Regions from separate parts of the Cedecea selenatireducens genome, predicted to be linked through region 1. Evidence: predicted binding sites of a transcription regulator. Region 1 holds the regulator's gene; each other region holds the start of a gene.

Region 1 (3,108 bases):
GGCCGCTAAATTTAAGTACGGCCCGGTCTGGGCTCGTGCGGGTTATATCCAGCCAACCGGCCAAACGCTGTTAGCGCCACACTGGAGCTTCATGCCTGGTACCTATCAGGGGGCTGAAGCTGGGGCGGCATTCGACTATGGCGATGCAGGTGCGCTGAGCTTCTCCTACATGTGGACCAACGAGTACAAGGCTCCATGGCATCTGGAAACGGACAAGTTCTACCAGAACGACAAAAAGACCAAAGTTGATTATCTGCACTCCATCGGCGCGAAATATGACTTCAAAAATGACCTGATTCTGGAAGGGGCATTTGGTCAGGCTGAAGGTTTTGTTGACCAGTACTTCGCGAAAGCGAGCTACAAATTTGACGTTGCAGGCAGCCCGCTGAGCACCAGCTACCAGTTCTACGGCACCCGTGATAAAGCCTCTAACAACACCATCAACGATATTTATGACGGTACCGCGTGGCTGCAGGCGCTGACCTTAGGCTACAAAATTGGCCAGGTTGACCTGCGTCTGGAAGGGACCATGGTGAAGGCAGAAGGCCAGCAGGGTTACTTCCTGCAGCGTATGACGCCAACCTATGCCTCTTCAAACGGCCGTCTCGATGTGTGGTGGGATAACCGTTCTGACTTCAACGCCAACGGCGAAAAAGCCGTGTTCTTCGGCGCAATGTATGACCTGAGCAACTGGAATCTGCCGGGTTGGGCTGTTGGGGGCTCCTATGTTTATGCATGGGATGCAAAACCAGCCACATGGGCGCTTGATGCTTCCGGTAACCGTCAGGATATCGCATCCAACAAGATCAAAGAGTCTTCATACAGCCTCGACGCAATGTACACCGTGCAGGAAGGCCGTGCGAAAGGTACGCTGTTCAAACTGCACTTCACTCAGTACGACAACCACTCCGATATCCCAAGCTGGGGCGGTGGTTACGGCAACATGTTCCAGGATGAGCGTGACGTGAAATTTATCGTTATTGCTCCGTTCACCATCTTCTAATGCTAAATCGGGCGCGCAAGCGCCCGTTTTTTATAAGGAACTGAACATGAAAAAAATCCTGCTGGTTACCGCCGTGGCTTTCACGCTCTCCGCCTGCGTTCAGCCCCCGGCTCCGCCGGAAGATTCACATCTGAAGCAGGCTTACAGCGCTTGTATCAATACCGCAGAAGGCAACCCGGATAAAATCGAAGCCTGCCAGAGCGTGCTGAACGTACTGCGCCAGGAAAAACAGCACAAAGCGTTTGTTGAAAAAGAGACCGTGAGCGTGCTGGATTATCAGAAATGCATTCAGGCAAGAAAGAGCGGGAATGATGAAGCCGCGAAGGTTCGCTGCGATAAAATCTGGCAAGAAATTCGCGCGAATAACAGCTGATTACGTTTTTTCAGTCAATAAAAAAACCGGCAAGGGAAACCTGCCGGTTTTTGCTTTTAAACGCCACCTGTTCGGCAGCGTTCGTTAATGCGGATTACTTATTTAGGATCGTGCGCGGTGTCGTCTTCGCGGCAGTCGCCTTCGGCACAGTGTCCGTACAGATAGAGACTGTGGTTAGTCAGGCGGATACCGTGGCGTGTGGCAATTTCACGCTGGCGCGATTCAATAGAATCATCGCTGAACTCGATTACTTTGCCGCAATCGAGGCAGATAAGGTGATCGTGGTGATGCTGCTGGGTCAGCTCGAAAACGGACTTGCCGCCTTCAAAATTATGGCGGGTCACGATCCCGGCATCGTCAAATTGGTTCAGCACGCGGTAGACCGTCGCCAGGCCTATTTCTTCGCCCATGTCGATCAGACGTTTATATAAGTCTTCCGCGCTGACGTGATGATTTACCGGCTCTTGCAGCACTTCGAGGATTTTCAATCGCGGAAGCGTGACTTTCAAGCCGGCCTTCTTTAATGCGGTATTGTTGTCAGTCATGCGGAAAGTGTCCTGTTGCTTAACGATTCGCTCAAACTGCAGTGAGCGTAAAGAGTAATGCGTCTCATTATAGAACTGCTGCTTCTAAATGGGAACCGCAAGTATGGTGCAAAATGAGGCTGAAAAATCGTGGCGGCGTCGCCATTTACAGTAATTATCAGCCAAGCTGTCAGGAAGACATTGTACAGGGATGTACGAGAAAGTTACAAACTTGTAGCAATTATTTTCATTGCTACAAGCTATCAAGATGGCGCAAACGCTGCATTTGCGCCAGACAAATCAGGCGTTAATAATATCGGCCAGATTCAGTTCTTCAGAAATCTGTTTGACCCACTTCTCAACGCGCTCGGCGGTCAGTTCCGGCTGGCGGTCTTCGTCGATGGCCAGACCGACAAAGTTGTCGTCGTCTGCCAGGCCTTTTGACGCTTCAAAGTGGTAGCCCGCGGTCGGCCAGTGGCCTACGATAGCGGCGCCGCGCGGTTCGATGATATCGCGAATGGTACCCAGCGCATCACAGAAGTATTCCGCGTAGTCTTCCTGGTCACCACAGCCGAACAGCGCAACCAGCTTACCGTTGAAATCGACTTCTTCGAGAGTAGGGAAGAAATCATCCCAGTCGCACTGCGCTTCGCCGTAGTACCAGGTTGGGATGCCGAGCAACAGAATGTCGAAACCTTCGAGATCTTCTTTGCTGCTTTTAGCAATGTCATGCACCTCAGCAACGTCTTTACCGAGCTGTTTTTGAATCATTTTTGCGATATTTTCGGTGTTACCGGTGTCGCTGCCGAAAAAAATGCCTACGATTGCCATGAGTAAAATAACCTCTTGAAACTTAATAGTATGCTGGCCGTTCAATGCCCACGTATAGGGCAATCATAGCAGAACAGCTCCACCAGCGGAAACAGCTATCACGGCGGGGTGCACAGTCTGCAACATGGTTTTGCTCACCCTTTTGAGATTTCAGATGACGGGCAGGGCAACAGAAAGCGCTATCCCAGCTTTTTAAGCTGCTCGAGCAACATCTCTTCGATCAGTTCGCTACGACTGATGCTGCGGGCGTCGGCAAGCTGGTTGAGGGCGTCGACCGCATCATTGTTCAGTTTTAGCTCAACTCGCTTCAAACCACGCACTTTGTCGCGCTTAAGCTGATTGCGTTTATTAATACGCAGCTGCTCATCGCGCGAGAG
Region 2 (3,108 bases), on a different contig from region 1:
AGAGGCAAACGGCGTCGTTGCCGGGCCTCGCGGCGCGGCTCAGCGTTTAGGGCTGAAGCGCACCACGTTACTTTCGCGGATGAAGCGTCTGGGGATTGATAAAGACGCGCTTTAGCCGGAAACTGGGCATAACCCTACATTTTTTGTCTGGAACCTGAATCATGGCAATTATTCCCAAGAACTATACGCGGCTGGAAAGCGGCTACCGCGAAAAGGCGCTGAAGCTTTTCCCGTGGGTGTGTGGCCGCTGCTCCCGCGAGTTTGTGTATTCCAATCTGCGCGAGCTGACCGTTCATCATATGGATCACGATCATACCAATAATCCGGAAGATGGCAGCAATTGGGAGCTTTTATGCCTGTATTGCCACGATCATGAGCATTCGAAATACACCGAAGCAGACCAGTACGGCTCGAGGGTGATTGCCGGCGAGGATGCGCAAAAGGACGTGGGCGAAGCGACCTATAATCCATTTGCCGACCTGAAAGCGATGCTGAACAAGAAGTAGTAAGCGCTATCCGTTGAGAGGGAGTCACTTCCCTCTAAACGAAATCATTTCACCTTCTCCCTTCATTTTTTCCTGCTGCTGCCGATAACTTATACAAGCATTCACTCCGTACGGTTGGGTTCTGAGGCCGGGTTATCACTTGAGGTTAAAATGGATAGTTTTCAGAAAGATATCGATGAAAGGGCCAACCTGGCGTTATCCAACAAGTTCGAGCTGCTGCTGTTCCGCTTAGGCACAGGCCAGCACGACAGCAAGTCCGAGCTGTACGGCATCAACGTCTTTAAGCTGCGTGAAATTGTGCCCATGCCGAAGATTAACCGTGCCGCAGGCATGGAGTCGCCGCTGCTGGGGATGGCCAATATTCGCGACCAGATTATCCCGGTCATCGACCTTCCCGCCGTGACCGGCTGCACGCCTAAGACTGGCTTAAATTTATTACTGATCACCGAATACGCCCGCAGCACCCAGGCTTTTGCCGTGGAGTCCGTGGAGAATATTATTCGCCTCGACTGGAGCCAGGTGCACGCCGCCGAAGCCGGGGTCAGCAGCCGCAATATCACCAGCATCGCCAATATTGACGATCCGCTGACCGGTAAAGACCTGGCGCTGGTGCTGGACGTGGAGCAGATCCTCTATGACATCATCCCGTCCGGGAGAGATGTGAACATTGCCGCGATTGAAGAGAAAACCTATACCCTGAAGCCGGGCGCGGTGGCTATCGTTGCCGAAGATTCCAAAGTCGCGCGTTCGATGCTGGAGCAGGGCCTGAAGGGGATGGGCATTCCGGCCATCATGCACGCCACCGGCCTGGAGGCCTGGGAAAAAATCAAAGCTATTGCCGCCGATGCCAAAGCTTCCGGCACGCCGATAACCGATAAAATCGGCCTGGTGCTGACCGATATCGAGATGCCGGAAATGGACGGTTTTACCCTGACCCGCAACATCAAAACCGAGCCAACGCTTAAGCATATCCCGGTGGTGATTCACTCCTCGCTTTCCGGCAGCGCCAACGAAGATCACGTGCGTAAAGTCGGTGCCAACGGCTACGTTGCGAAGTTCGACGTGGTCGAGCTTTCTGCCGTGATCCACAAAGCGCTGGAAGACGCCGCCCGTCAATAATAAAGATTCCGGCTCTGCCTAAAGGTGGAGCCGTTATGCCTCTTTTTATTCCCCCGTCATGCTCGGGTAACACGTTTCACTTACCCTCAGCACAAAGCTTTTTACCCGCTGCGTTATAGCCGTAAGCCGTGGTTTCATGAAGAAAAGTTATAACCACACGCTAAGTACGGCATTGATAAACATTTTCAATATCATTTAATTAACTATAATGAACCGACTGATTACGCGGCGTTAACAGCACTACAGCCGCTCTACGTTAATGGAGACGATGAATATGAGCTATACACTGCCATCCCTGCCTTACGCTTACGACGCGCTGGAACCGCATTTCGATAAAGAAACCATGGAAATCCACCACAGCAAACACCACCAGGCCTACGTTAACAACGCGAACGCCGCGCTGGAATCCCTGCCTGAGTTTGCCAGCCTGTCTGCTGAAGAGCTGATTACCAAACTGGATCAGCTGCCTGCTGATAAGAAAACCGCGCTGCGTAACAACGCCGGCGGCCACGCTAACCACAGCTTCTTCTGGAAAGGCCTGAAAAAAGGCACCGAGCTGAAAGGTGACCTGAAAGCCGCTATCGAGCGTGATTTCGGCAGCGTTGACGCGTTCAAAGCTGAGTTCGAAAAAGCTGCAGCTACCCGTTTCGGCTCCGGCTGGGCGTGGCTGGTGCTGAAAGGCGACAAACTGGCCGTAGTGTCTACTGCAAACCAGGACAGCCCGCTGATGGGCGAAGCTATCTCCGGCGCTTCCGGCTTCCCGATTGTGGGCCTGGACGTTTGGGAACACGCTTACTACCTGAAATTCCAGAACCGTCGCCCGGACTACGCAAAAGAGTTCTGGAACGTGGTTAACTGGGACGAAGCAGCAGCCCGTTTCGCCGCTAAAAAATAAGGTTGCAATACGACCTTAGAGAAGCGAGCCTGATGGCTCGCTTTTTTTATGTCCGTAGCACAACGCAGGGAGTCGCTTATGCACCGCTATCCGCTTCAGGTTTACGCTGGCCAGATTCGTGATTACGAAGGGAGCCGGCCCAGCGCCATCGCCAAGGTTCAGGTGGACGGCGAGCTTCGCTTAACCGAGACTGGGCTTGAGGGCGATCAACAGGCGGAGAAGGTGATTCACGGCGGGCCAGACAGGGCGCTGTGCCACTATCCGCGCGAGCATTATCAGCATTGGGCGCAAATCTTCCCGGATAAGGCGGATCTGTTTAATGCCCCGGCCTTCGGCGAAAACCTGTCTACGCAAGGGATGACGGAAAAGAACGTCTATATGGGCGATATTTACCGCTGGGGTGAGGCGCTGATTCAGGTGACCCAGCCTCGCTCGCCGTGCTTTAAGCTTAACTACCATTTTGGCGTAGAGGATATGGCGGCACGGATGCAGGAAGCAGGCTACTGCGGCTGGCTTTATCGCGTGATTCTGGCGGGGAGCGTTTCTGCCGATGCGCCGCTGGAGCTGGTTTCACGCGTTAGCGACGTG
Region 3 (3,108 bases), on a different contig from region 1:
AGGCCGTATACCGGACGAGGCCAGTAGATATCGTATTTCGCTCCCATGCCTCGGCTAAGCTGCTGCCGGTCGTGGTTGGACTTGTAATCCAGGCCGCCCAACAGCGTGTGCCCTAACGTGCCTGTATCGAACTGCGCCTCGAGCTGGTTATCTACGCCAAACTCATCGGTATCACGCGTTTCTCGCTGCGCACGGCGCGAAAGTAACGTGTCGCTCTTCGAGGTGGAATACACGAGGTAACGATACTTCTGTTTGATGCTGGCGTAGCGAGCATTCTGGCGGAAGGTAAAGATGTCGTTGAAGCTATGCTCGAACTCATAGCCAACCATCGTTTGCTCGCGCCACGACTGGTCGTAATTAGGATCGCTGACGTTAAAGTCCCGCGGGATATACCCTGCGGCCGTTTCGGTCACCAGCCCTGCGGCAGGCAGGAAGTTACGATAGCCAGCCTTCGGATCTTTCTGGTAGCTGGTCAGCAAAGTAAAACGCGTCTGCTCATTGGGATACCAGGTCAGCGCGGGTGCAATCGCCATCCGCTGCTCTTTGTAGTCGGCCACCTGGCTGTGCTGCGTTCGTGCAATCCCGTTTAAGCGGTAAAGCACACGGTCGTCGTCGCTTAGCGATCCGCCAAAATCAAAAGCCCCCTCGGCCAGATGCTGGTTGCCTGAGCGAAACTGCACTTCATGTATCGCTTCCCTTGTCGGCCGCTTGCTGGTCATACTGATAAGCCCGCCGGGGTTCACCTGGCCAAACAGCACCGACGCCGGGCCGCGCACCAGCTCCACGCGCTCAAGCAGCCACGGGTCAAACGTCCCGGTCTGCGATGAAGCCGTTGCGCCGTAGCTCAGCCCGTCGAGATATTTTGGCACGTAGCTGAAGCCACGCACAAAAACCTCGTCGTTCCGGTTCGAACTTCCCCGATACTCCGTAAAAACGCCCGCCGAATAGCGCAGGGCCTGCGATACGGATGTCACATCCTGGGCGTTCATCTGGTCGCGGGTGATAACCGACACCGACTGCGGCGTTTTCACCAGGTCAGCCGCGGTTTTCGTCGCGGAAAGCGTTTTAGTCGCCACCATCCCCTTCAGCGGCGCCGAAGGATCTTCGCTCACCGAGCCGGTCACAACGAGAGTCTCCTCGCTGCCCTGCCGTTCCTGCGCCTGAACGCCGCCAACCATCCCCATGGTACTGAAGCCCATCAGCCAAAGGCTGTGGGTCACCTTATTGTTTTTAAAATGCATTACCGTAACGTCCCCTGTGATGAGGTGAAATAGCTTCGCCTTTCTCTCCTGTTACGTTTTGTCGTAAAACGCAACGACTCGCAATGTTATTGCAAATCAATCTCATTTGCATTAGCGTGTATGGACTTTTTTATCAGGAATGATGGACGCCATGAGAGCCGCGTGGAGCGCATTAATGTTGGGACTTTGTTCAGCGTCGGCGGTGGCCGCGACCTGCACCTTTACCGGCAGCCAGGGAGAGCAGGAGGGAAAGTTCGATGCCAGCGGTGAAATCTGCTTTGGGCTTCCGGCCCTGCGGGAGAATTACGCTAACGTCCGGCTGAGCGGCGTGACCGACGCCAGCCTGATTGACAGCAAAGGCAGGCTCTGGCGCGCGCTGGTGGAAAACGGGCCGGTGGACGGTAAACATAACCCGCTTTTTGCCCTGCCCGTCGGCCAGGCGTCAACGCTGGTGCTTCGCGGCGAGCCCGGTAAGCGCTGGCAGTTCCGCTGGCAGATTCGTGAGACGGTTCCGCTCAAACGCAATGAAATGCAATCCCCGGAAAGCCCTGCGCTGCTGGCGCTTGAGCAGGCGCTGAGCCGTGGCGCAGGTACGGACACGTTCTGGCAGGAAAGACGCGAGCAAGGTACGCCGCTGGTCGAAACGATAGACGCCAACAACAAGCGCGTTACCTTCCTGTGGCGTGGCGCGCAGGGCAACGTTTTTGTGCTCGGCTCTCCGGCAGGCGATCACGACCCGATGTTTCGCCTGGGGCAGTCCGATGTCTGGTATCGCAGCTATGTAGTGCCGGCTGATACGCTGATGCAGTACAAGCTTGCGCCTGATGTCCCGCTTACCGAAGGCACCGCTCGCGAGCAGCGCCGCGCAATTCTGGTCACGGCTCAGGCCGACCCGCTTAATCCGCAATCCAGCCCGTCGGGCCAGGGGGATCGCTGGAGTCGTTTCTCGCTTTTAGACCTCACCGCCCGCCGCTATTTTACGCCGCAGGCTACCTCGGAACCCATCCGCCATGGCTCGCTGGTTCGTTACCAGGTTGAGAGCAAAAAGCTCAATAACCGCCGTGAAGTGACGGTTTACCGGCCGCGAGGCAGCCAGCCCGCACGCTGGACGCTGATGCTGTTTGACGGCCGCATGTATCAGGATCGTTATCATCTCGCCAACGTGCTGGACGGCCTGATTGCCCGCCATGCCCTGCCGCCGGTTAACGCCGTGTTTATCGACAGCCTGGACGGCGAACGCCGTGAGAAAGAGCTGCCGCCCAATCCGGACTTTGCCGATTTTATGGCCCAGGAGCTGACGCCGTGGCTTAACCGCCAGGGCATCACCACTACGGCGCGGAAAACCATTGTGGCGGGTTCAAGCTACGGCGGGCTTGCCTCTGCCTGGGTTGCCCTGCGTCATCCCGAGACGTTTGGTAACGTGCTGAGCTTGTCCGGCTCTTACTGGTGGGCGCCCGAGGGTGAAATGCCGGGCTGGCTAACCCGGCAGTATCAGGCGTCACCGCGCTTACCCGTTCGTTTCTGGCTACAGGCAGGCCGCTTCGAAAGCAAAGGCGCGGACGGGGGAATTTACCGCAACACCCAGCAGCTTGAGGTCGTGCTGCGTGAAAAAGGCTATGAGGTGAGCTTTAATCCCTGGTCGAGCGGGCATGATTATGCGGCGTGGTGCGAGGCCATTATTACCGGCATGAAGGATTTGATTAAGCGGGGATAATAGCCGCCCCGGTGAGCTTCCCAATGCACGGCAGGAAGACACCGGAGCGGTTCCCTTTCTTTTTAATGAGAGGGGAGCGTTACTTGTTCAGTTCGGCGAGGCTTAGCCAGGTCTGCACCACGGTGTCCGGGTTCAGGGACAGGCTGTCAATCC
Region 4 (3,108 bases), on a different contig from region 1:
CGCGTTAACGGCGCTGATAAGCGCAATAAAACCAATCAGCATCGCCAGAATAATCATCGCTACCTTGAAACCCGCGAGGATGTACTCCCCCAGCATCTCGAAGAAGCTCTGCGACTCGTGCATCTTCTCAAGCTTAATTTCTGGCTCAGCGCCCGGACGAGTCGGGTTAATGATCGACAGGATAATAAAGGCGCTGAACATATTCAGAATCAGCGCAGCCACCACGTACTTCGGCTCCAGCATCGTCATGTAGGCCCCGACGATCGACAGCGAAACGGTGGACATTGCCGTGGCGGCCATAGTGAACAGGCGGCGAGAACTCAGGTCGCCCAGCACGCCCTTGTAGGCAATGAAGTTTTCTGACTGGCCCAGAATCAACGAGCTGACGGCGTTAAAGGACTCCAGCTTGCCCATGCCGTTCACTTTTGAAAGCAGCGTGCCGACGATGCGAATAATAATAGGCAGAATGCGGAAGTGCTGAAGAATACCGATCAGCGCAGAGATAAAGATTATCGGACACAGCACGCCGAGGAAGATAAAGGCCAGCCCGGCTTTGCTCATTCCGCCGAAGACGAAATCACTGCCCTGTCCGGCAAAGGTCAGAAGGTGACCAAAGAAACCGGACACGCCGTTAATCACCCACAGCCCGCTGTCGGAGTGCAGGAAGAAGAAAGCCAGCAGGCCTTCAATAACGATAAGTTGTAACAAATAGCGGAGACGGATGGTTTTACGATCGAAGCTCACCAGCCACGCCAGCCCCATGATGACAACAAGTGCGAGAAGAAAATGAAGAATATTCATGTGCAGTCTAGTTTTGAAAGAAACGTATTTAGCCACACCTCCTGCGCCAGGTAAATGGCGGGCATAAGAATATTTAGCCATAAGTTTTTCCAATGACAACATACGCTTACTCTTAGCATGGTTATCATTTCAACCGCAGAATATGACGAGTTTATTACCCATTACATTGGCGCATAATAAAGAAACGGAACAAGATTAATTCTCATTATTAATTCGCAACGTCACAAATAAAATAATAGTAACAACCATTCTCATTACACTAATATAATTAACATTTTCTTTGCATTCGGGAAAATAAATAATTAAAGTAGCGCCATATTAACGCCCCCACAAATTATGGAGCCTGTGATGCTGAAGACGGAAATGATTGAAAAACTGAACGAGCAGATGAACCTTGAACTCTACTCCTCCCTGCTCTATCAGCAGATGAGCGCCTGGTGCAGCTATCACAGCTTTGAAGGGGCTGCCGCCTTCCTGCGCCGTCATGCTCAGGAAGAGATGGAGCATATGCAGCGTCTGTTTGCTTATTTAAATGATACCGGGAGCATGCCGCGCATTAACGCCATTCAGTCCCCGTATTTAGAATATGCTTCGCTGGATGAATTATTTAAAGCCACCTACGAGCATGAGCAGTTAATTACTCGTCAGATTAATGAACTGGCACACTCCGCAATGATTTCTCAGGATTATCCAACCTTTAATTTCCTGCAGTGGTATGTTGCCGAGCAGCATGAAGAAGAAAAACTGTTTAAATCCGTGCTGGATAAACTCAGCCTGGTGGGTAAAAGCGGCGAAGGTCTGTACTTCGTTGATAAAGAGCTGGCAACCCTGGACACTCAGGCTTAATTGCCAAGAATTAGCAGGCCTTACGGCCTGCTGTTTCTATTTTAGTGCAGCGAAGCCCCATCGCGCTGGCTGTGCCAGTAGCCATAAAGCGCAAGCGCTGCAGGTTTAATTGCCTCGATGCTTGCCAGAAACGCTTCCGGCGTCAGGTTCTCAAACTGCTCTTCATTCTCTATAAGCCCGTGCAGCGCAATGGCATCCAGCTCAGGCTGAAGCTCAGCAGGCAGCGCAGGCCAGCTTTCCAGTGAAACACCTCGCATATAGCCGTAGCACCACTCTTCAACAATCGTAATTTCACGGTTGTCTACTTCGCTGGTGCCAAACAGCGGCTCAAACTGCCCGGGATATTCTGCCAGACGCTCCGCAATGTCATTCATGTGCTGGAACACGAGGACGTTAAAGCGGGTAAGTTCTTCTTTGGACTCCCACTCAGGCTCAACATCACCGCCCCATACGGCCCGCAGCACGGTGGCAGGCTCGATCGTTTTAGGGCCAGAAAGGACTGCCGTGAGCAACCCATCCAGTTCGGCCACGTCAATCACCGAATGCGCGGTGCCATACTTCAGCAGCACATCATCAAGCCAAATAATTTCGTCTTCGTTCAGCGGTCCCTGGGTCATCTGTGGGCTCCTCATTTCGCGGTTTTAAAAAATGTAGCGCATTGTACCCGTTCCTTGCCCGAAAGGTTATGTTCCATTACGTCGGCGTCAGGCATTCCTTCAGTAAACAGCGGGTTTTATCACAGAGTTGAGGGCTGTGCTGCAGCGCCGGCCACACGCTGCTATGGTCTGAATCAGGCACCGTCAGCAAGGCATGTTTCCCCTGGCCCGAGGCTGAGTCATAAAGCCGCGGCGGGATCTCTGCCGGAATCACCCGATCCTCAGCGGCGGCAATCACCAGAACATTACCGCTAAATTCGGACACAAGCTGCCACGCATCGCTTTCTTCCCAGCTGCGCGGCTGACGAATGATGGTGGAAAATTCAGGCCCAAAATTTACTCGATACGCCGCAGGATGATACACGCCGGGCACCATCAGGATCAGCGCATGCAGAGGAACAAACTTGCTGAGATGCAGCGCGTTGTAAGCGCCCATACTCACGCCCATGCAAGCGGTGAGCTGAGAACCCAAACGATCGGCTATTGCTCTGGCCTGCTCTGTACGACTAATCAGTGAGGAATGAGACAGCTCGCCGCCGGTTTCCCCATGACCGATGCAGTCGAACGCCGTGCTGCCAAAGCCCAGCTCCGCCATCAGATGCCGGTATTTCAAGCCGGCCTCACGGTCTTTTGAGCCACCGTGGATCATCAACACGTGGCCTTTACTGCCGTATATGCTGTCGGCCTGGAGCCTGTGGCCCTGAAAATCAACGTCAAAAGCGTGGCGGGAGGTGGTGTTCATGGCTGCCTGATGGAGTGCGAATGAATGGCTTAGCATGGCATTTTTTAAGGGAAACGGACAAAA

Evidence for each region. The regulator Fur, encoded in region 1, represses iron uptake genes when iron is present. The targets are predictions, from matches to a motif close to ATAATAATGAGAACNACTATCAA.
Region 2: a site for Fur is predicted at 1,798-1,820, ahead of sodA (superoxide dismutase [Mn]). Genes of this name have one in related genera too.
Region 3: a site for Fur is predicted at 1,331-1,353, ahead of ACE38U_RS17440 (TonB-dependent siderophore receptor). Genes of this name have one in related genera too.
Region 4: a site for Fur is predicted at 1,034-1,056, ahead of ftnA (non-heme ferritin). Genes of this name have one in related genera too.

What each region holds. Positions count from the first base shown of each region.
Region 1 covers NZ_JBHIKW010000009.1:77,912-81,019, forward strand. The annotation lists gene chiP (chitoporin ChiP) at 1-1,003, shown strand, start outside; gene chiQ (ChiQ/YbfN family lipoprotein) at 1,050-1,376, shown strand; gene fur (ferric iron uptake transcriptional regulator) at 1,475-1,921, opposite strand; gene fldA (flavodoxin FldA) at 2,201-2,731, opposite strand; gene ybfE (LexA regulated protein) at 2,911-3,108, opposite strand, start outside.
Region 2 covers NZ_JBHIKW010000013.1:88,379-91,486, forward strand. The annotation lists gene flhA (formate hydrogenlyase transcriptional activator FlhA) at 1-115, shown strand, start outside; gene yajD (HNH nuclease YajD) at 162-506, shown strand; gene ACE38U_RS18710 (chemotaxis protein) at 657-1,625, shown strand; gene sodA (superoxide dismutase [Mn]) at 1,900-2,520, shown strand; gene yiiM (6-hydroxyaminopurine reductase) at 2,599-3,108, shown strand, end outside.
Region 3 covers NZ_JBHIKW010000011.1:94,414-97,521, reverse strand. The annotation lists gene ACE38U_RS17440 (TonB-dependent siderophore receptor) at 1-1,241, opposite strand, end outside; gene ACE38U_RS17435 (alpha/beta hydrolase-fold protein) at 1,393-2,955, shown strand; gene ppsA (phosphoenolpyruvate synthase) at 3,035-3,108, opposite strand, start outside.
Region 4 covers NZ_JBHIKW010000001.1:321,561-324,668, forward strand. The annotation lists gene ACE38U_RS01510 (NupC/NupG family nucleoside CNT transporter) at 1-801, opposite strand, end outside; gene ftnA (non-heme ferritin) at 1,150-1,647, shown strand; gene ACE38U_RS01520 (UPF0149 family protein) at 1,689-2,264, opposite strand; gene ACE38U_RS01525 (alpha/beta hydrolase) at 2,341-3,045, opposite strand.